4 regions of the Paenibacillus sp. FSL H8-0260 genome follow, and region 3 is predicted to be linked to each of the others. Evidence: predicted binding sites of a transcription regulator. Region 3 holds the regulator's gene; each other region holds the start of a gene.
What was found. Region 3 encodes LexA, which represses DNA repair genes until DNA is damaged. Its sites were predicted from a motif close to CGAACATATGTTCG; they were not measured.
Positions count from the first base shown of each region.

Region 1: a site for LexA is predicted at 1,419-1,432, ahead of MHI51_RS23095 (YolD-like family protein). Genes of this name have one in related genera too.
Region 2: a site for LexA is predicted at 2,250-2,263, ahead of addB (helicase-exonuclease AddAB subunit AddB). Genes of this name have one in related genera too.
Region 4: a site for LexA is predicted at 4,102-4,115, ahead of MHI51_RS23135 (ImmA/IrrE family metallo-endopeptidase). Genes of this name have one in related genera too.

Region 1 is NZ_CP150298.1:5,179,581-5,185,129, reverse strand. Features, by position in the region: gene MHI51_RS23110 (glycosyl hydrolase) at 1-17, shown strand, start outside; gene MHI51_RS23105 (PH domain-containing protein) at 91-579, opposite strand; gene MHI51_RS23100 (hypothetical protein) at 697-1,257, shown strand; gene MHI51_RS23095 (YolD-like family protein) at 1,472-1,807, shown strand; gene MHI51_RS23090 (hypothetical protein) at 1,804-1,968, opposite strand; gene MHI51_RS23085 (M15 family metallopeptidase) at 2,086-2,772, shown strand; gene MHI51_RS23080 (WGxxGxxG-CTERM domain-containing protein) at 2,848-3,324, shown strand; tRNA gene MHI51_RS23075 (tRNA-Leu) at 3,483-3,568, shown strand; gene MHI51_RS23070 (sensor domain-containing diguanylate cyclase) at 3,889-5,481, shown strand; gene MHI51_RS23065 (hypothetical protein) at 5,474-5,549, shown strand, end outside.
Region 2 is NZ_CP150298.1:5,312,609-5,318,157, forward strand. Features, by position in the region: gene addB (helicase-exonuclease AddAB subunit AddB) at 1-2,118, opposite strand, end outside; gene MHI51_RS23690 (class I SAM-dependent rRNA methyltransferase) at 2,905-4,329, opposite strand; gene MHI51_RS23695 (Na/Pi cotransporter family protein) at 4,429-5,415, shown strand; gene MHI51_RS23700 (energy-coupling factor transporter transmembrane protein EcfT) at 5,470-5,549, opposite strand, start outside.
Region 3 is NZ_CP150298.1:3,904,627-3,910,175, reverse strand. Features, by position in the region: gene MHI51_RS17360 (methyltransferase domain-containing protein) at 1-298, shown strand, start outside; gene MHI51_RS17355 (hypothetical protein) at 299-877, opposite strand; gene MHI51_RS17350 (hypothetical protein) at 1,100-1,480, opposite strand; gene MHI51_RS17345 (L,D-transpeptidase) at 1,631-1,969, opposite strand; gene lexA (transcriptional repressor LexA) at 2,147-2,773, opposite strand; gene MHI51_RS17335 (LysM peptidoglycan-binding domain-containing protein) at 3,025-3,438, shown strand; gene MHI51_RS17330 (DUF896 domain-containing protein) at 3,548-3,757, shown strand; gene MHI51_RS17325 (hypothetical protein) at 3,807-4,328, shown strand; gene MHI51_RS17320 (HAD family hydrolase) at 4,363-5,148, shown strand; gene MHI51_RS17315 (FixH family protein) at 5,411-5,549, shown strand, end outside.
Region 4 is NZ_CP150298.1:5,186,941-5,192,489, reverse strand. Features, by position in the region: gene MHI51_RS23160 (hypothetical protein) at 527-1,516, opposite strand; gene MHI51_RS23155 (RNA polymerase sigma factor) at 1,513-2,007, opposite strand; partial or broken gene MHI51_RS23150 (phosphomethylpyrimidine synthase ThiC) at 2,366-2,458, opposite strand; gene MHI51_RS23145 (DUF3139 domain-containing protein) at 2,572-2,907, opposite strand; gene MHI51_RS23140 (hypothetical protein) at 3,273-3,434, opposite strand; gene MHI51_RS23135 (ImmA/IrrE family metallo-endopeptidase) at 3,501-4,052, opposite strand; gene MHI51_RS23130 (YjfB family protein) at 4,216-4,392, opposite strand; gene MHI51_RS23125 (hypothetical protein) at 4,542-4,691, shown strand; gene MHI51_RS23120 (NucA/NucB deoxyribonuclease domain-containing protein) at 4,773-5,204, opposite strand; gene MHI51_RS23115 (cytidine deaminase) at 5,311-5,549, shown strand, end outside.

The sequences.
Region 1 (5,549 bases), 1.3 Mb from region 3:
CATTTTATCTTCCTTAAAAAAGAGTACTTCAAGTGTGCAAGCGCAAGCAAAAAGCCCCGGTTTTCCGGGGCCTTTTTACGTATGAACGTCTTAAATTTGCTCGCGGTAGCTAATGTTGTTGGCGATCTTCTCGTCACGAACGGCTTTGCGCAGAACATCTTTGACGGTTTGGGCATCATGGATTTTTCGAAAAAGAAGCTGAGGCGCTGAGGCATCATCAGAAAATACAGTTAATGATCCAATGCCAAGCATCCGGTCCATGATAGACTGTTTTACGGATAAATCGCGTACGCGCAGCAATTCGATTTCTTCAACATTTTTACCGATAAGTCCGGTCTTTACCATAATACGCTGACTTGTAATGGTATATGAAGTTGTGTTAAGTCCTACGATTCCTTTGAGTCGATCCGAGATGCCGGCAGGTTTGCCTTTCCAGAGCACGACTTCTTGAATGACATGATTATCTACTGCTGGTCGATGAGCGGTTACTGGAGCGGTACCGTCAAGGCTGGTTCCACATTCTCCACAAAATTTAGCGCCCTGCTTGTATTCCGCTCCACAGGTGGTGCAATAAGGCATAAATACTCTCCTTTCCTGATCACAATTAAAATAATTATAACATAACAGTCATTTTACATATATTTCATTTGCGCTTTACACAAACCGACATTATCCTGTTAAGTGGAGGGATAAATAATGAAAAAAGCTTTACTAATAGGAATGCTGATGATGACTGTCATCCTTAGCGCCTGCAGCAATAATTCAACTTCATCGGCACCTGCCACGGAGGAAGAAGTGCAGGAGACCGTGCAAAACTTCTACAATGAAATGTCTAAACTTGAAGAGTCAGGAAAAACTTCTTTAGCGGAGTTCAACGAAGCCATTGCGGGTTATTCAGCAGGAGAACTCACGGACAAGCAGTTGGAGAAGAAAATTAAGCAATTCCAGAGTACCGCAACAGATTTATCGAATCAAGCCGAGAAAGTAAAAATTTCCTCCAGCTTGCCTGAAGACATTCGTAAGTTGCTCGAAGAGTCTAAAGTTGCCTTTGAAAGTGCTTATTCTTTAAAAGAAGAGGCCTCTCAAGGTGCTGATTCCGCAAACGTTACGGCTGAGCAATTTAATGAATTGAATCAGAACGCTGATGTAGCGATGTTATTCGGTATTTCCAAGCTTAACGAGGCAAGAGAAGCAACAGGACTTATAGACTCCGAAGGTCAGGCTACCTCAGAGTCTGGGGACGTTGTTCAAGAATAAATCAAATCAGGCGCTGCGCAGTTTATCTGTCAGCGTTTTTTTGCTGCGAATTTTATCTTGAATAGATATACATTAATATACATCTTTTGAATAAAGAGTAACCCTTAAAAAGGTATCTTTTTCCTGATTATTGATTAATATGCGAAGATGCGGATATAATACAAACATACGTTCGTGTTTAGAGGAATAGATATATAATTAAGGAGGGGTTACCATGGGCAAAAAGCTGGAGAAAAACGGGCTGTGGGAAAGCAGCCGCATGATGCTGCCGGAGCATAAGATACGAATTATAAGAGATGAACGGGAAACGCTGCGCCGCATCAAGCCTATTCTGGATGAGCAGAAGCTGGAGGAGATTGAATGTACACTGGCTTTGTCGTTGCGGAGTCATGTACGAGTGACAGTTGTTCTTTTTGACCCTTTTGAAAATACGATGTTAAGTGGTTTTGTGACTTCCATTCACACCCACTCGCGTGAGTTTAAGCTGCAGTGGGCGGAGGAATGGAAGTGGATCGATGTGGATGATATTGTCGAGGTCTACATCGTTTAATGCTGAGAACCGTTGCCTTCGCTTTTCTCATAAGCGATTAAGGTAACGGTAGGATTACCGGTCAGATGTGCAATGGAAGCTTCAGCATTCCGAATAATTTCCAGTGCTTCTTCCTGTTCACTAAGGGCTGCAACTTTATAGCTATCGCTATGAATATCCATATGTCTCCCACCTTTCGTTAAATATTTTGTCCTTTTTTGTGGAAATCATCCTAAGGGGGACAGGGGTACAGGCAAATAGGGCAAAGGCATCATTGAATATACCAAAGGGGTGATTCTATGCTGACTTTGGAGCAATTGAGGGAAAAATCCGCGGCGCGTCTGGTCGGGCTTCATCCTGTCTTGGCGGCAGGTGCGAATGTTTTGATTCAGCAAAGCCATGCGAGAGGAGTCCCTATCGTTATTACTCAGGGTCTACGGACCATTGGTGAGCAAAATGCTTTGTATGCGCAGGGTAGAAGCAAACCAGGACCGATAGTTACCAACGCTAAAGGCGGTACCAGCTATCATAATTATGGTCTTGCGTTTGATTTTGCGCTTTTGCTGCCGAATGGCACTAGCCTTTCTTGGGATATCAATCGTGATGGTGATAAGGATAAGACAGCAGATTGGCAAGAGGTTGTACAGGAGGCTAAGCGGCTTGGTTTAGAATGGGGCGGGGACTGGACCTCTTTTAAAGATTATTCACATCTGCAAATGACTTTCGGTTTAACTATAGATCAACTTCGGGCAGGTAAACGTCCAACGACGGACCAAGCCAAAGAGGCTTTAAAAAAGATTACCGGAGGGGATGATCAGGTGAACAAAGACGTTACAGTGACCATTAACCTAAACGGCCGCAAGCTTACCGATGGCGTTCTCGATACCGGAACAACCTATGTACCCATACGTGCGCTGGCTGAGGCGCTTGGAGCAAAGGTTACTTATGATGCTGTGACTAAGACAGTTAATGTAGTAAAAGAGTAAAACCACCATGCATAGACAGTGCCGTCCAAGGGGAAATTATCAGTGATAACTAACCTTAAAGGGAGGCATAACACTGTGAACAAGCTGATAACAAGCCTTGCATGCGGTACTGTATTATCAATGAGTCTAATGGGAGCTAGCTATGCATCAAATGCCGTGGGATCAGCAGCATTGGGCGGTATCCCAGCCGCGAATACCGGGATGGATGGGACTGCGGAACACACTCGGATGATGAACACGGAAGGCAATTTAATGAACGGCACCACTGGAACGCTGAATCAGCATGAGAGCATTATGAAAGATAAGATCCGCATCGATGATAATTACAGACCTAACAACTACAACACCAATAACTACAATGACACCCGAAATAACTACAGAACCAACAGCACTGTCAACCCGGCAACCAACACCACACAGACCGGCAAATACCGTGCAACTAGTACAACAACGAATGCTGCAACTAACAAAGGATCTAATTGGGGCTGGCTCGGTCTGCTTGGACTTTTGGGTCTTGCCGGAATGAGAAGCAGAAGTGACGAGCGTAGATAATCCGCGTTTATAATAACCCGTATCGGTTCTGGCTGAACGGGTTATTTTTATTGTGAATAAATTTTTTCGAAAAAGGATTGCGCGTTATCGATATTCATGATATTATATTTCTTGTCGCGTTATATGTGAACAACGTATGAAGCTTCAACACATAATATGCCGGGGTGGCGGAACAGGCAGACGCACAGGACTTAAAATCCTGCGGTACGTGAGTACCGTACGGGTTCGACCCCCGTCCTCGGCATCATAGTGAAAACCTTGAGAAATCAAGGTTTTTTTTGTTTTTCTTGAGTAAAACTTCCGTCAAAAGCTAAAGGTTCTGTGTGTCTTGGAATCACATCCGAGCTCACAGAATCAGGTTGATAACACTCCTTTTCAGTGCTTGTCTAATCGCAAGCTTTGGAGAGGAGTTTTTTTAATATGGAAGATTTCATGAACCGCCGTATATCAAACGGTACGCACAGTGGTATGAGAGATCCGAGCCTTTTGATTACTGTCGAATAACATCTTAATTTGTTGTATTATTGATTAATCTAGTTTTCAAGAACCAAGGAGGGTTAAAGTTTGCTTACACTGAGAAGAGCCGACCCGGGTCAAAGTAAAAAGCTCAGTCTTACATCGCTGCTTACGGGCTTGGTTACGCTGGTGGTTCTACTAACCTCAAGCATTCTTCTGATTGGCTCTTACGAGTCCAAAAAACAATCATTGATGGAGACTACACTCCATCTGAATTACTACAACGCTGACCGAATGACCAAAACAATGGATTCCTTATTTCAGTCCATGCGCAGCAGTTTGGAATACAGTGCTGACATACTCTCCGATGACGAAACCTCAACGCCGAAGCAAGTGGATGATAATTTGGAACTGATGCGCAATAGTAGCAATTACTTCAATTCTATCGCCGTGCTCGATGCCGACGGGCTGATCCGCAATGTAGTACCGGCTAGTTTGGGGTCAGCAGGAAACCATATTACTTCTAAGGTCGGTTTGGAAGCTCTGGCGTTAAAAAAACCTTACATATCCTCCCCCTACATGACCCAAACCACAAAGAGACTAATCGTTTTTATGAGTCAGCCGATTTTTAGCAAGAATGGTACATATCGCGGTATTTTGAGCGGCACATTTTATCTGCAGGAGAACAATATTTTGTCTATGATTTTTGGCGACAATAACGTGGACGATTCTGGCTCCTATTATTATATTGTGGATTCAAGTGGGCATCTGTTGTACCACCCGGATAAGCAGCTCATTGGGGAGGATGTCAGCAATAACAAGGTTGCGCAGAAACTCATGAATGGGGAGAGTGGGGAACAGCAAGTGCGTAACACCCGTGACGTTGAAATGCTTGCCGGATACTCCAGCGTTCCAGCCAACGGATGGGGAATTGTGGTCGTTTCGCCGATTAGTGTCATCCATCATCAACTGATGGGGCACCTTCGGACCATTCTCTGGTATTCGTTGTTTCCGTTCATTATCCTCCTGATGGGCGTCATTCTCGTAGCACGCAAGCTGGCCCGGCCTTTTGTGTACCTGGCAAATCTGGTGAGCAGAATGGGCAAGGAGAAGATTGAATTGCCAGAAGCGAAGCCGCAATGGAGCCGAGAGGCAGATCTGCTGACCAAGGCTGTGTTGCTTGCCATGACGGATATTCAGAAGCAGACGGATCAACTGACCCAAGAGGCTACGACGGATGCTCTGACCGGTTTAATGAACCGGAGATCGTTAGAGTATACGATGAGTCAGTGGATTGACTCAGGACAACCGTTTTCGCTCATTGTACTGGATGTAGACAAATTCAAACTCGTGAACGACACTTACGGTCATCTCATCGGCGACGAAGTGCTGAAACATGTAGCCAAAGTTATAGTTACCTCGGTTCGTCCAGACGATGTTTGCTACCGCTACGGCGGTGAAGAGTTCATCATCTTGCTAGCCCACACAAGACCTGAGGAAGCTTTCATCATAGCTGAAAGAGTCCGGCGGGCAATGGAACAAAGCAGGGGGCCAATCGAGACACAGGTTACAATCTCTCTAGGAATCGCCCATTATCCTTTTCATACATTGGAGCGGGAGGGGCTGCTGGAGAAGGCGGATCAGGCGTTATACTTGGCCAAGAGCAGGGGAAGAAACCAGACGAGGGTCGCTGATGTTTGAAACAATGGCTACGCAGACCTGCCATGTGTGGGCTGACCGAATGCTGCACATCAGCACGGGTGGCCCAA
Region 2 (5,549 bases), 1.4 Mb from region 3:
TCCCGAAGGGGGAAGTGCTGACAAGCTGTGCTCTTGAACCCTTGGGAACATTCTATGCAAATGCCGGATAACCTCAGAGGGAAGGAGAGCTTTGCCCTCATCATCCGCTGTAGCGTAGCTAATCCAGAGCTTTCGGCTTCCTGTCGTTAGTGCATTATAGATCAGAAACCGCTCGTCCAGCAGTTTACGAGAAGCGCCGGGAGCAAGCTCCATTCCAGCATTCTCTAGTACGGAGCGTTCACCTTCCGAGAGAATTCCATCTTCCTTAAACTGCGCAGGCACAACACCTTCATTAAATCCAAGCAAAAAAGCGTATTTAACCCCCGTTGGGCGAGTCCGATCCATATTGCCGACCAATACTTGATCCAGTGCGGGCGGAACTAGTCCCATTTTAAGTTCAGCAAGACCTGTCTCTAGAACTCCAGTGAACACTTCAAACTCAAGTCTTTCATTGCCCATCATTTCTACTATCTGATCTAGAAGATCAAGTACCGCACCCCACAACTGGCTATGTTCCCTAGCCTTCTCGGGTTGGCCCTTCTCCATAGACTTAACACTGAGTTTCTCCAGCTTTCGCGCAACATCCGTCTCTTCAAGCAGCTTGTACAATGCCGTACAAAGTTCAAGACCGCTACGACTTTTCTGGATTCTTTTCTCAAAAGCAAATAATGGACCTGTTATACTAGCACGGCATCGTTCCATAGTAGCAAGCAGTTCATCATCCATCTGTCTGCCGCCTTCCAGCGACAAGCTAGGAATACCTTTCCAGGAGCGGCCATCTGTCCAGCGGTACCCCTGAATCCCACAAGCCAGCACATAGTTTTCTAAAGCATCCATATCTTCACGCGTAATACTACCGTCTAGCGGAAGCAGAAGCTCCGTCTTTACGCAACGGAATACATCCTCATAACGCCAGCGACGACGCACTACATCCAATGCGGAACGTATAAACTCCACTAGCGGATGATGCAGCTCATTCACCTTCTGGTCCAGAAAAAATGGCACTCCATAATCTTGGAACAACGGCTGAACCAGCTGCTCGTAATCGCCAATATTGCGCATCAATACGGCCATTTCGCCATATTTTGCACCTTCATCCCGCGCCAGTCTAGTCATTTCGCGCAGGGCTCCCTCAACCTCTGCTCTGTGCGAAACTGCGGCGCCTATGGATATAGCCTCTCTTGCCAGTTCATCCGCATCTATCCAAGCCTTCCGGCGATCATATCCCCGTTCAAGGTGAGCAAGTACTGGACTTTCTTCAAAACGCGGAAGAACCGTTGGCTCCAGCAGCTCGTCCCATACATCAATGCCCAGCTCTTCAGCAATTCCACGCAGTTTAATGTAAGTAACCGCAGTTGGGTGAAACAATTCAAGCTCATTCAACTGATCTCCATAGGGGTAAGGACGATCAATTGTAAGCGAAACCGTCAGCCTCGAAGCTTGCTGCATCAATTCTCGAAGCACTACGAATTCCTGCGGAGTAAATCCATGGAACCCATCTACCCAAATCTCTGCCCCGCGAATGTAAGAGGAATCTGGAATATGCTCAGCCAGTTCTGCTAAACGATCCTCTTCATCGATATAAAGACGGGACATTTCATTCTCTAAATCGCTAAAAACCAGCTGCAAATCATCCAGCTTACCCTCAAGAATAGGACTTCTTGCAATAGATCCTCGCATAGCGGACAGCTGTTCCTCTAAATCAGTGGAACCCAAACAGCAACGTTTCATCTCCGTGTGCAGTTGGTTCAGACGTTCCACAAAACCCGGTCTGTCTGCTGAGGCACCGAATAATTTCAGTTCCTCTTTGCGGCGACTGATGATTTTGTAAATTAACATTTTCTTACCTTCTTCACTGATTGGCAGACTTGCACTGCCACCAGTTTCCTGCTTCACACGATAGGCAAGCCGCGAAAAACTCAGTGTCTGCGCCCGAAGGCTTCCCTTCACATTCCCTACGGTCAGAAGCCCCCGTTCTGCTCCAAAAGAACCTTGCTCTGGCACAAGAATAATAATCGGCGCACCAAGCGGTTCCTTTTCTAAGGAAGAAGAGATAGATTCCCATATTTTTGTTGTCTTGCCACTGCCCGAGCGGCCTAGTAAAAAGGTTACCGGCATAAATGATAGACTCCTTCCGTAGCGGAGAAAATATATAGAATACAGGGTGAAATATCCACCCATTGATTACACTCCATTTAAAAAAGTTCAGTGATTCCTCGTCCCCTCAGTATATCATAACCACACTAATCGGAACATGTGTTTGCTAGTATTTTCTAATGTTTTACAAAGGATAAACAGCTATGAGTACAAATAAAAAAAGCAAACCTCCGGATTTTGGCGGCTTGCTTTTTAGAGTGTTTAGTTTGTTTTTAATGCCAGTTGTGCAACGTTAGATAGGAGCTGCCAATGTCGGAGCATAGGGTCAATGTTAGACTGTTCAGCGTTCGGCGTTCAGCATCCAGCGTTCAATACTCAACACCCCGCACTCAACATTAGCACTCTACGCCGATCGTTTTGTAATCCGCATTCCGCATATCATAATTCAATAAGCATCATTCGTTGTTTACTATTTAGTATTCCGAATTTAACACTCAACATTTCGGCTAGGCTTGTTTCATTAATTACTTAGGGACCCAGGAGCCGTTATTCGTGGATTCAGTGCTGTTATGGCAACTTTTCGGACCCCACTGACGCTATTCTTCGAAAATGTGCTGCATTACGGGTGTTATTGGGGCAATAGCGCCTTTAGGGTCCGTAAGAATTCATTAATGGGCTGTTTACGCTAAATAGAGTCATCTGAGTCCGTTGGCCACTACTTGCCTTACAGCCGACTCACGGCCACCCTACGACCAGCCCTTTTATCTTATTTGTTACTTGGCACTGTAGACCTTTTGATCTTCAGGCTTATTTTTTACTCCGCACTTCAAAAATCGCAAACTTCAGATAGTGTCCTTCGTTAACGCCAAGTATTTGTGGGTGGTCTTTGCCTGCGGCCCGCCATTCTACAAGTCTCAACACCTTGCCAGCATCTTTAGCAGCATCGGCAATCGTTTCGAGGAACAGATCTGGCTGCATATGGTAAGAACAGCTTGCGGTAACCAAATAGCCGCCTTCGTTCACCAGCTTCATCCCGTGCAGATTGATATCCTTGTAACCACGGCAAGCGCCAGCTACTGCACTTTTGGTTTTGGCAAACGCCGGAGGGTCTAGGATGACTACATCCCAAGTTCTTCCTCCACCTGCCGTCATCGGCTTGGATGTGTCGGTTTTGGCTGTTTTGCCTCCGGATTTAGGATTTGTAGCAGCTGCTGCCGTCTCTGTTCCACTGGCAACTGTCGCCCGTTCAGAACGTTCCTCTAGTCCTTTAACCTGATTCCGTAGATATGCAAAAGCATCATCCACTACGAATTCAACACGATCGCTAAAGCCGTTCAGCTCCACATTCACTTTGGCACTCTCAATGGCGTGTGCTGAAACGTCAAGGCAGGTTACTTTTTTCGCGCCATACTTGCAGGCATGCAGCGTGAAGCTGCCCGTATGCGAGAAGCATTCCAGCACTGTCGCACCGTCCCAATAAGGGAACGTTACATGTTTGCCGCTCTTATTAACTGGTAAGGTCTGTAGTGAACCATCCTCAGTTTCAATTTCCTGAAGCGTAATGCCGCTTCGTCCTCCCCAGCCTTTCATGAGCGGAGCAATGGAAGCTCTATTCTCACGTTGGTCAAAGAAGTAACCTGTCTTCTGGCCCTCTTCAATATCAACGACCAGCTTCAGGCCATTCTCGCTCACGGTTACATGCCTTGGACATTCCCCGTACAGCACACCCGTTGTCTGCTCCATACCTTCAAGCTCGCGCACACTAACATCACTGCGCTCATAGATTCCGCGCGGTGCCATAACCTGCACCAATGCTTCGACGATTTCTGCACGCCGCTTGTCCATTCCGAGGGTAAGCAGCTGCACAACCAAAATATCTCCGAATCGATCTACAATAAGCCCCGGCAAAAAGTCCGCTTCACCATAAACCAAGCGATAAGCATCCGCACCCGGAAGGAACCGGTTTCTGTGTTGCAGACAATTCGCAAACCGTTCTGCAAAAAAGGCTGTATCCATGATCGCAAGGGGTCCCTGCGATACAATTCTTACCCGAATCTGTGACGCTGGATTGTAATATCCCACGGCCAAAAATCGGCCCTGATGATTAAGGACATCTACTAATCCCCCCGCTTCCGGATTTCCTTCTACCGATGCGACTTCACCTGCATAGACCCACGGATGGCCCTGTTCCAGTCTTTTTTTGCGATTGCGTTCTAAAATAACCGATGGCAATGACTTCAACTCCCTGTTTTTCTAAAAATGTTTTTATACATGTCCCATGCAATACATTCATATATTGGTGTACAACCCTCGTCCAAAGGAGTATGCCCTATGTTCAGTGATTTGCTGTTCCCTATCATATATGGTCTTGTTATCTTTCTAGCCGGCATGAAGCTGATGGAAACGGCGTTGTCCAAGCTAGCAGGCCCTCTATTAACTACAAGCCTAAATAGAGCTACCTCAACCCCTATTAAAGGAATGATTGCCAGCAGCCTGTTGTCCGCCTTACTCCAGAGCAGTACTGCTGTAACGGTGTTGACTATCGGCATGGTCAATGCCGGCCTGCTTACCTATGCCCGCACACTTGGCATTATCTTGGGCAGCAACATCGGCACCACATTAACTACAGAATTGATCGGACTTCAGATCAATACCATGGCCACGCCCTTGCTGGCAGCCTCGCTCAGTCTGTGGGCAGCGGCAGTTATTGCAGGCGAACTGCCGCCTACATCGCGAGTGGCAGAGCTCTGCCACAAAATATCCCCGCCGCTGCAATTTATCAGTCTGGCTGTATCAGGCTTCGCCCTCGTCCTATGGGGCATCGCTGTCATGCAGTCTATCGGCGGAATACTTCAGGAAAGTGGCTTATTCCTCTGGTTCCTAAACCATGCCGCTACTAGTGCCTTATGGGGGCTCGCCGCTGGAGCGTGCCTAACAGCCATGCTCCATAGCAGCGCTGCTGTCATAGCTATGGCTATGAGCATTGCCGCCTCGGGTGCCATGCCGCCTGAGCTAGGTATAGCCATAGTGCTGGGCGCCAACGTGGGCACCTGTGTTACAGCAGTCATCGCTTCCATCGGCGGCACGCCATCCGGCGTCTTCGTCGCTTGGTCCCATGTTGCGCTTAATGTAGGTGGTGCACTACTATTCTTGCCCATGATCGGGCTGCTACAAGCAAGTGCTGCATGGATTGGTGGAGGCCCTGCTTCACAAATCGCCCACGCCCAGACCATTTTCAACGTAGTCTGCTCACTTCTAGCACTGCCATTATGCTACCTGCCTATATGGTCAAAACTGGAGAAACGTCTTCAGTCTTAACAAAAAGGTGCCGTTTATTATAATCCCAGCTTTCCACAACTGTACTATTATACTTCAATCGAAAATATTATAAAACCGCGAACCGTCGTAAAAAGTGATCACCGTCGAGAAAATTCCAATCAGCGCAAACAAAG
Region 3 (5,549 bases):
AGATCCTATGGGGGCTATAGACAGTATTGGAAACACGCAGGAATATAGCGGCATTATTCAAACAGACATTACCATCTATACAAAAGATCAATTAGTGGAATGGCTCGCGGAGTGTGGTTATGAGATTAGAAGTATATACGGAATACATAATATCTACGGATATATCGTGGATAATGAAATAAAAATGGATGAGCAATGGCATGTAGAAATGGTGGAGCTAGAGCTTAAGTTAAGCAGTTTATCTCCATACAAGGACGTTGCTATTTTCACACATCTTATTGCGCAAAAAGCAACTTAATTATTCAGAGACGATTGACCTGAACAGTGCATGCAATTGCTGTACTTGGGAGAAAGCTTCCTTGTACTGGTTGTCGGATTGTCGAATAGGCAATAAACCCGGCAAGAAGGAGATACAATACACAGGCGTTTCTTTGCTGTTCATATATATTTTAAGCGTAAGCTCTTCAATCACATTAGCTTCTTCATCGGTGTCCTTAAGGATGTTAATATCTGCACTTGTTGCAGTAGTTTTGCTGTTTTGATGTCTTTTGGATACTTTTGAAAGGGTGAGTGCGTTAACCACAATCTCGGATCCCATTACATTATCAAAAGAGTATAGCTTTGCTACTGCTTTTTTGTTACTCTTCGGATTTTTGGTACCGATTGCCAATTTTTTATTAGGCTCGTTAAGTGCGATCAAGTGAGATTGATTGGGGGGAATGAATGTTTTGGTGAAGCTGATGTTAAAAGATGAGGTCGCATTAACTAGCTTAGAAATTTCAGATGAAGCAGATAGCGTTTTCAATTTTATAATGGCGGCACTTAGAATTAAAACAACTCCTAAAATAGCAAATAAGTACATCAGGATAATCAGCATATAATCACACCTCCTAGTTATCTCATTAGACTCAAATTGTTGCTTATTGAAAGATATGCCTGAATGATCTCCACTAGTATCTTTTAAAAGGCAAATTCGTGGAATTATAGGATCGACTTCACGATTAACCCAAAAAAAGCACCCAGAGAAACCTTCCGATTCTGCAAATGATGCAAAATTGGGGGTTGCTGCAAGGGTGCTTTTTAAGGTGATTATGTAAACCTATAGAAAATTGAAGGCAGTGATATGATCGGTATAAACAATCAGCTGTTTGTATTCGATCGGAGTCCCATAACTAGCATAAGGTCTTACAGTAACGTCATTGAGGACAACAAAGTTATAGCTGAAATTTTTATCAGGGTGTTCTGCTCCCAAATAAGATATGTATTCGTCTACAATTACATCATCCATCAAAGATTTTAAATCAAATACATCCTCTTTGTTGGAGACGGTTGGAGAGACGATTCCCTGAATGCTGCCAAAAGAGGTGAGCAAATTCACTTTTTTTCCACTAGCTTGTTCATCATTTAAAAGTAAACCGGACAGCTTACCCAGTGCATCGACTTTAAAATCGACGAGGGTTCTAATTTTTGAATTATTCAAACTAAACACATCCTTTTCAATTTGCAATCCTGTTAACAATATTCGACATATAATCACCAAACTCCTAGTATGCTAATGAAAAAATACTTACTTATGTAATGACCCCCATTTTTTAATGTGATTTGGGGGTTGCCGAGCCTCCATTCGAATTTAATTTCTTATCGTTACTTGTGTGCCTATAGGGACAATAGCAGCGAGTGCTAACACATCCTCGTTGTACATCCGGATGCAGCCGTGGGACACCTCTTTCCCAATGGAGGAAGGGTCATTGTTTCCATGAATTCCGTAGTGTGGTTTAGACAGTCCCATCCAAAAAACACCGAAGGGACCCCCTGGGTCGGGTTGTTTGTTAATAATAGTGAATTCACCCACTGGGGATTGGGTTAACATCTTACCGATGCCGACAGGGAAACCTCTAATCACAATATCATTGTCCAGAAGATATAACATTCGTTGGGTCAGATCTACAATAATTCGGTAGTTGGGCATTATACGCAACACTCCTTTCTAATTAGGATATGAGCAGAACGCCTAAAGGGTTATTCATAGAAAATGGCCATTTTAGCCATTGGGAACAATTGTTCGTAAGTGGTTGGAAAGCAAAAAAACGTAGAAAAAAGGCTGTTCCGCATATGCGGAACAGCCTTTTATGTTAGAAGTGCATACTTAGTGGATATCTCGAAACAATCCGATGACTCTTCCGAGAATAGTTACGCGATTAAGGCGAAGCGGCTCATAAGCTGGATTCTCCGGCTGAAGCCGTATATGATCACGTTCCTTGTAAAAGGTCTTAACGGTTGCTTCATCTTCTTCGGTCATGGCTACAACGATATCTCCGTTGTCCGCTGTTTGTTGTTGGCGAACAATCACATAGTCACCATTCATAATGCCTGCGTCCACCATACTATCACCCATGACAGACAGCATAAATACTTTGTTGTCACCTACATAGTGAGTAGGAAGTGGGAAGTAGTCTTCGATATTCTCTGTAGCAGTGATTGGTACCCCGGCGGTAACTTTACCTACGACAGGAATCCGTGAGATGGTCTGCGCGAATTGGTGAACATTCTCTGAATCCTCTTGGCCTAGTAATTCTATTGCACGTGGCTTCGTTGGATCTCGACGAATAAGTCCCTTCTTCTCAAGCCGGTCCAAATGACCGTGAACTGTGGAGCTGGAAGCAAGGCCAACAGCTTCTCCAATTTCCCGGACGGAAGGTGGATAACCCTTGCTGCGGACTTCGCTTCGTATAAATTCCAGGATCGCCAGCTGGCGACTTGAAATCTTTGACATTGGAATCAACCCCATATAGTAATGTTTGGGAAAATTATAACATAGAACTACCGTTCGCACAAACATAAGTTCTAACTATTATAAATATTAATCTGCTAGAGTTAAAAAATGGTAGACAAATGATAATAAAATGAACCGCTTGAGTCTCTCGAAAAAAAGAGAACAATTGTTCTGAAATAGTATTGAACAAAACACATGTTCGTGTTATTATAAATTCGAAAGTAAGAACAAGTGTTTGGAGGATGATGATTATGCTAAAATACAGTACATACCGCAGCATCTACGACAAGGCCCCAGTGGTTGAATCTATAGGACATAATGACGTTGCCCGTAATTCCGCTAAGGTGAAAGAGATAACGGAACGTTTGCTTGGAGGGATGATTTCGTTGTTCCGTCAAGATTTCTTTATTAAGTTAATATTGATTTTCGTGCTAGTATTATCTGGCCTAACAGTAGTGGGAAATGTGTTTGCAGGATCGACGACTATAATGAAGGAAGAGAAGCGGATTGTGGTTGAACGTGGAGATACACTATGGAGTATTGCCCTTAAGAATAAACCAGCTGATATGAAGACAGTTGTTTATATAGAAGGAATTAAACGTTCAAGTGGGATTAAGAGTAGTCAAATTAACGCTGGAGACATACTTACTTTACCTATTTATTAATTTTCTGAGAACATAATAGAATGACCAGTAGAGCTTGCAGGGAGTAGACCTTGACAAGCTCTTTTTCTCATGGCAGAGTTAGAATTAATTTATAGGGGGAGGGAAAGTATTGAATATTGATGAGTTGGTCGCGCGAATTAACGAATTGGCACGCAAACAGAAGAGCGTAGGCCTTAATCAAGAGGAAGTGGCGGAACGCGCCAAGCTTCGTGAAATTTACCTGGGGAATATCCGCAATAACTTCCGAGCACAATTAAATACTATTGAAGTAGTAGATAACGATGAGCATGAACAAGGTAACAAGGGGCTTAAACATTAGCTCGCTGTTCCTTTTCATAGATATTTCAGGATGACTAGGGGGAACGCACATGGCCCGTTCTTGGGAAAGAATGGTTCAACGCAACACACAGCAAATCAACAAGCAAAGAAAGAAACAAGGCAAGGATACGATTTATGCCTCTAAATCTCCTACCCAGAATGCCGAAGTCTTTAAAGGTCGCAACATTGCATTTCCGGTAGTGTTAGTGATACTTGGCACTATGTTTTGGGTAGTTGGTTCTATTGATCAGGCCAAAGGCAATGGCATGCTGGCTAATTGGCTGGGAGTAGTACTGTACTATTTGCTGGCAGCGCTATTGTTCTTCCGTCGTCCGTACTTGAAGGTGGAAAAAGCAAGACTGTCCACTATTAAATTCAATCGCGAACGCGGACTTCCAGCTGCAGATATTGAGAAAATCACCCTTTCGCGTGGAGCTGTAGTCATTAAGCACAAAGGGAAACGTACGAAATGGATTTTCACAAAACTTATGAATCGCTATGATACTAATGCGATGAGTACACGATTAGAAGCATTTGCTAAAGCTCACAACATTGAAGTAGTTCACGAATAGAACTAGACCAGTTAAAGGGAGAGGGAGACCTGTAATGCCAATTTCTGCTGTACTATTTGACCTTGATGATACATTGCTGTGGGATGATCGGAGCGTCGAAGAAGCATTTCGTTCTGCTTGTGAAGCCGCCGGGGATACGATTGATCCACAAGAACTAGAAGTTGCAGTTCGTAAGGAAGCAAGTAGCTTGTATGAATCTTATGAGACGTTCCCATTTACAAAGATGATCGGAATTAATCCTTATGAAGCACTCTGGGCTAACTTTACGGCAGGTGAACAGCCAGAATTCCGTCAATTGGAGCAGCTTGCACCGGTATATCGTAAAGAGTCTTGGCGTCGCGGACTTGCAGTGTTAGGGGTGGAAGACGAAGCACTAGCTGAGACCTTGGCAACTAAATTCGCAGCAGAGCGCAGAAAACGTCCATACATCTATGAAGAAACAATGCATGTACTGGAACAGTTACGGGGTCAAGTGAAGCTTTTGCTACTTACGAACGGCTGTCCTGCACTGCAACAAGAGAAACTAGATGGTGTGCCCGAGTTAATTCCTTTCTTTGATCATATTGTGATTTCCGGAAGCTTTGGTAAAGGCAAACCGGATAAGGAAATTTTCCTGCATGCTTTAGAGCTTCTTGATGTAACGCCTGAGCAAGCGGTTATGGTCGGCGATAAGCTAACAACGGATATCCGTGGGGGGCTGGCAGCAGGGTTGACCACGGTCTGGATTAATAGAAAAGGTAGAGCACCTAGTCTTGATATTCATCCGGATCATGAAATCAATCACCTTGAGGAACTTCTTCCACTAGTTCAATCCTTGTAAGATATACAGAGCTATTAGCTCCAACATAAAGACTTTATAAAAGCAGCGAGTTTCTGAGATCCTAAGAAACTCGCTGCTTTTCTGTACATACATACTAACATAAGGATTTCATTAGATTTTTAAGTAAATGATTTAAGTCACAAGACTAATGCGGAATTGATGCAAAATACTGAAAAACCAATAATAATGTGTATAATAGATGGAGATGTATAACATGAATTGGTAGATTTTTATTATTCGATAATGATTGGGAGGGCTCCAAATGATGAGATCGAAGAAATTAGTCGCTGTATTATTAGGTGCAACACTTCTAGTACTAGGTGGATGTTCTTCAAATGGAACCAAGCATTCAGAAATACATAACATGAATATGAACATGTCTATGGAACCTATCAAAGTCG
Region 4 (5,549 bases), 1.3 Mb from region 3:
CTCTTAAGGCTGAAAATCAGCAAATAGCGACATCTGGGTCCGATAGCTCGAGGTGGAGGAGGTTAGTTCGTTAATTCGTTAGCTCGTTAGTGCCGTGCTCTTCATAGATTTAGTTGCAGAAATTACAATGAGAAGCAGCTTTTAAAGGAACAATCAGTAGTCTCACCTCTACAACCAGCATATCTAGTATGCGGGCTCGTAAACCATACAGTAAAGCACAAAACGGCACTGCTCCAAACCATGAAATGGTTTTGAAGCAGCGCCGTTTTTGTTAACAGCCAGCTAAATTGTCCAATGGAGAGCAGGGCGACCGAAACGTTGTCCCTAATTGCCTCCGATCGCTGGCCCAACCGCAGTCCCGATCGCAGTCCCGATCGCAGTCCCGATCGCAGTCCCGATCGCAGTCCTGATTGCAGTCCCGATCGCAGTTCTGATTGCAGTCCCGATCGCAGTCCCGATCGCAGTCCCGATCGCAGTCCTGATTGCAGTCCTGATTGCAGTCCCGATCGCAGTTCCACCAGCAATCCTAAAGTTTCATGCTGTTCCACAGCTGCTGGAATGCCCCGGATTCGACCTCGAAGAATACCGGTGCTTGACCGTAGCGAACAAGTCCTTGACCGAACAGCGTCAGCTCTACTCGGGCGTTGTCTTCCAGCTGCAAATAGATGATCTTACGGTCTTCGCTGTCGTAGATGCCTTGCTCGATCAGCGGCTCTGCTGCCAGCGGTTTGGCAGCTTGGAGGGCTGTCAGGAAGCCATCAAGCGCCTCGCCATTGGCGATTGGCGCCTGCTGCTGGAGGCCGTTGTTCCAGCTGTTGAAGCTTTCCCATTGAGCAGAAGTAACTCGGCCTTCAAGATTCAGCTTGCCGAACAGGTCGGCGCCGCTGTTTATGGTGATGCCGTTCGTGTGCTCATACAGTTCGGCGAATACCTTACCGTTGATTTCCGAATAGGACATAATTAGGAAGCTGGAGTCATAGCCCTTCACGGAATAGAGATCCGTTTCGCCGATGTTCGAGGCTAACTCAATATATTCGTCGTTAATGCTCCATTCGTTGATGCCGCCTGTAGTGCGTCCCAACTTGTCACCGCGCAGAGCAGCAGCATCGTAAGCGTCAATGCGAGTCGCTGACTGTGTATAAATATTATTTTTATACACGACCAAGGCGATCATATCTGCCTTCACGCCAGACTCCTTATCTGGCAGTTTCAGCTTGGGAATGACAATGCTGCCGGATGTAGCTGTGCCTGAATTGCCAGCAATGCTTGCTCCCGGAGTTACCTGGGCAACCTGCCCTGGGGAGCTCTGACTGTTCAACTGCTGCCATATACTAGGCCCAGCCAGACCGATTCCTGCGGCGAGCACGACACTTGCCGCGATATAAACGGTTTTGCGCGGACGCTTCCGCTCCTGCCGCTGCTCTATTTTATTGAACAATTCTTTTTTCATCTCTTCACCTGGTTTCATCGAATCCACCGCTTTCTTATATGTTGTTCGAAACTGATCTTCCTTCACTGTGGTTCCGCTCCTTCCAGCTCCAGTTTTAACAGTTGCCGTCCCCGCTGAAGTCTCATCTTCACGGCAGACTGACTAATCTGCAGAATCTTGCTGATCTCCTGGATGGGATAGTCCTCGTAATAATAAAGATGGATTACGGTTTTATACTTCATGGGCATCGCCATAACTAACTGCAGCAGAGCCCAATCCTCGGGGCTGTCTGCCGCAATTGGCTCAGCGCTCTCCAGCTTAACCTCACGCTTGCGCCAGCCTCTGCCCAGTAGTGTTTTACAATGGTTGGTGATCACCCGGATCAGCCATGCCTTCTGATGTTCGGCATCTTTGAACTCCGGCGCTTTTTCTATTAGCTTGATGAAGGTATCCTGAGTGGCTTCTTCGGCATCTTGCCGGCTGCCTAGATGGACCAATGCGATCCGGAACAGCATATCTGCGTAGATTTCGTAACTCTTCATCACATGATTTCCCGGCCGGGTCATGGATCGCTGCATGATACTGTGCCCCCCCTTTACCTATAACACCATTTAGGACGGCATTAGGTCACATTTTGTTCCTGAGAAAATTCCTTTGTGTTTGAGCGTAAAGAATACCTATTCATAAATTATCTCCACAGGCTTACGGACTCAGAAGTCGTTATTTGTATATTTATAGGCTTTTGAGCAGGTTCGCGGACTCCAGTGACGCTATTCCTTAAAAAGGAGGTCTTATATGGTGTTTTTCATGCCAATAAAGGCTATGGGGTCCGCTACACTTTGAAATGGAGGGTTATACCGCGCATAAGATCAACTGTGTCCGATAGCTGCTAAGAACCACGCCAATGTTATCTGTAGTCAGTGGACCTAATGTCTAAAAAGGGGCTTCGTTACAAGTTTCAAGTTGCTTATCCATACTCTCTTTAGTCAAGTGCATCGGCACATGTCCTGGACCCTCTACCATCACCTGTCTACGCAAACGATGTTTACCTATTTAGAGCAGGGAAGATTAAAAAACGCGTTTGCCCAAGCAGCCAAGTGCTGACTGCTGGACAAACGCGTCTTTTTTATAGGGCAACTCCTTCACGGGAGATTCTCCTCGATATGTTTATATGTATAGCTAGGATCATTACCTTTAACAGGAGCCCTGCTGTATTGAAAGATCCTTCCATTTTCTTTTCGATAAAAGTATCTTGCGTAGGGTTCGTCTGCAAAAATCACCGTGGTACTTACGAGGGGAGCTTTGGCAATCTGGGTGTATACTTTATCAAAATCTTCTTTCTTATAATTTCTCGTCTCTACTAGATAATGAATGACTTCTCTGTTCATATGATTTTGGAAGTAGTGGAAGGATAAGGATGTTATTCCATAGATTAAAAGGATTAGAACGATGAAGATTAGTTTTGTTTTTTTCTTCATTAATTCCCTCCATATAAATAATTTGTATATAGTATAAGATAATATACTGAGACTGGTATGTCATTCATAGATATATGACGCAGGAGGAAGAGAAAATACTGGAGCTGGAGCAGCAAATTAAGATGCTGGAGGACCAGGCAAGTCCGAGGCTGCCGGAGGTGAAAATCTTATAGTTTTAAAATATGGGGTTTTGTCGGTGTATTTGTTATTCTAATTCTTATTGGTGTGATACAGTTTGTATCTGCATAACAGATTATACAAAAAGGCAGCAAATACTGATAGTAATCCAGGCGTAAGCGAAAGAAGAATTGCCGGGATATACTATATTTGCTGCCTTTTAACTTATGAAGAATAATGATTCTCTTTTAGTCCTCTTTGGGTTCTTGCAATAAAATGGAGAAGGTCCCCGTTTCGTGATCCACCTCAATCGTCTCAATGCCCACGAAATCCGGGATTTCGGGGTGTACTGCATCTACATTATAATCCGGATGAGTCAGTAATAATTCAATTACTTTAATGGCTTCCATGTCGTTCCCCCTCACGAGAAATTCCACCATAAATGAATATGCAGAGCACTATTGCAACTAAGCTTATTATCTCCGTGATCCGTTGCGAATATGTGTCAGTCGTTCTTCGTTTCTTCCCATCACGGCCAATAATTGCCCTTGGAACACACGTCTTTGGATCTGATCAATCCGCTGTAAGGCCAGCTCGGCAGGAACTTGAAATTCTGCTGCGAGATAGGAGATGGCATCCTCCCGTTGCTCAGGCAATGTCATGCGGGAGATCATGGAGTAAGGCATCGCCGCATACAAGATAAAACGCTCGGATTCATCCTCCTGTGCCCGCGTGAAATGCTCTGGCATCAAGGTCTGATTATCACTGCCATGGCGAAGGAGGTGACACAGTTCATGAAGAAACTCTAGCCGTTGAAGATTGGCTGGAAGGCGGTTGTCGATAAACAGGCTGTACATCCCTGCAGACGCTTCAATGCTCTTGCTTCTCACATCCAAATAATAAACCCAGATATTAAGCCGCTCTGCAATATACGATATTGAAATTTGTGAAGGCTGATGAAGATTTAATCGCTTGTATAAATCCTCTGTCCATTTCTCAAGCACAGTCATTTGATAATATGATTTCATGTTCTCCAACTTATTCACCTCGTTTAAAATCACTAATAAATCACTAATGGGATCGTATGTTCGCATAAATGTGCAAAAGAAAAGCCCGAAGGGCTATGTAGAGTAAAAAAATGCTAAGGATACACAGGAACATTCGTTCTCATGTATCCTTAGCATAAAGCAATTACACACTAATATCAAGTGTTTTTCCCAAATTAGGAGCAACGCTTTTGCCCAGCATTTCCACCATGGTTTGGCTCTGGGTTTCAGCCTGATTCTTGGCAATATTCATGACCTGTATCCCAACATTTTGAGCTAAGGATGCTTGGCTCATTGCCATTGATAATGCAGCTATATCCATATTGCACCTCCTTTGTGTATATCCTGTTTATCGACTGTCTACCTTCAATTCATTAGGTGATTGGCATTTGTTTGCCAATTCGCCCAAACGGCTTATCTCCTTTTTACATATCTTGTGCTGTAGTCATTAATCATTAGGAGGAATTGAAAATGGGAATGGAACATGGTTGTGGTTGTAACGTAGGTCCGGTAGTAAGTCCAGCATCAGTAGGTCCGGTGTGTAGTCCTTGGACTTCAACAGGAGCAATTCTGGTACTTTTCATCTTGCTGGTTATCATCACTAAAGCTTGCTTATTCTAAGTTAGCTGATGTGCAGTGTAGCCCCATCTGGCGAATGCCAGGTGGGGCTATTCTATTGCCTGGGGCTGGTCAGACAGACCGTTATTTAAACATAAATTCTACCCGGGTTCCGTCTGCATAATCCTCCAGCTGATTGCCAACCCAGCTTCCTGCCCCGCGGTTATCGCTTGGCGTTATGTATTCAATGTCGGCACCAACGCCGCCTTCCTTACACATAGCCATTGGCCATTCATCCCGGTCATACCCCTTTTTAGTGGGAATCCCTTTTAAGGACTCTTTACGGTTCTCTTCAGCCTGCTCTCGGTTAATCGTACATGTGGCGGATTCACCCTTCGCAATGGCATCCTGAATATGTTTGGCGGTCTCAGGATAGCGGTCTGATGGGAAGGTTAGCTGAACAACACTCGAATCGGATGGAGACGAGGGGTCTGTAGGCTCTCCGTTTTGTTCAAACCAGTAACTAGCCAAAGCAAGTAATGCAACAATGATGAGACTGGAGGTCCATTTTTTCACTTTCAAATCTGCTCCTCCTTTTTTGGCACTTAAAATAGTATATCTTATATCATAATTCAGTGCGATTTAATATAATTAGGTAAAATAAAGGAGGACGGAACTGGATATGGAGTACATAATTACCATTGAGGATCAGACGCTTATTACGGCTGCCGAAGATATAATTACCAGGCGTTATGAATGGGGACGGCACCATGTGGGTGCAGCGCTTCGTACTAAAACAGGAGAGATTTTTACAGCGGTACATGTGGAAGCCAGCATGGGGAGGATTACAGTCTGTGCAGAAGCGATGGTGATTGGCAAAGCGATATCCGAAGGTTATAAGGAATTTGATACGATTGTTGC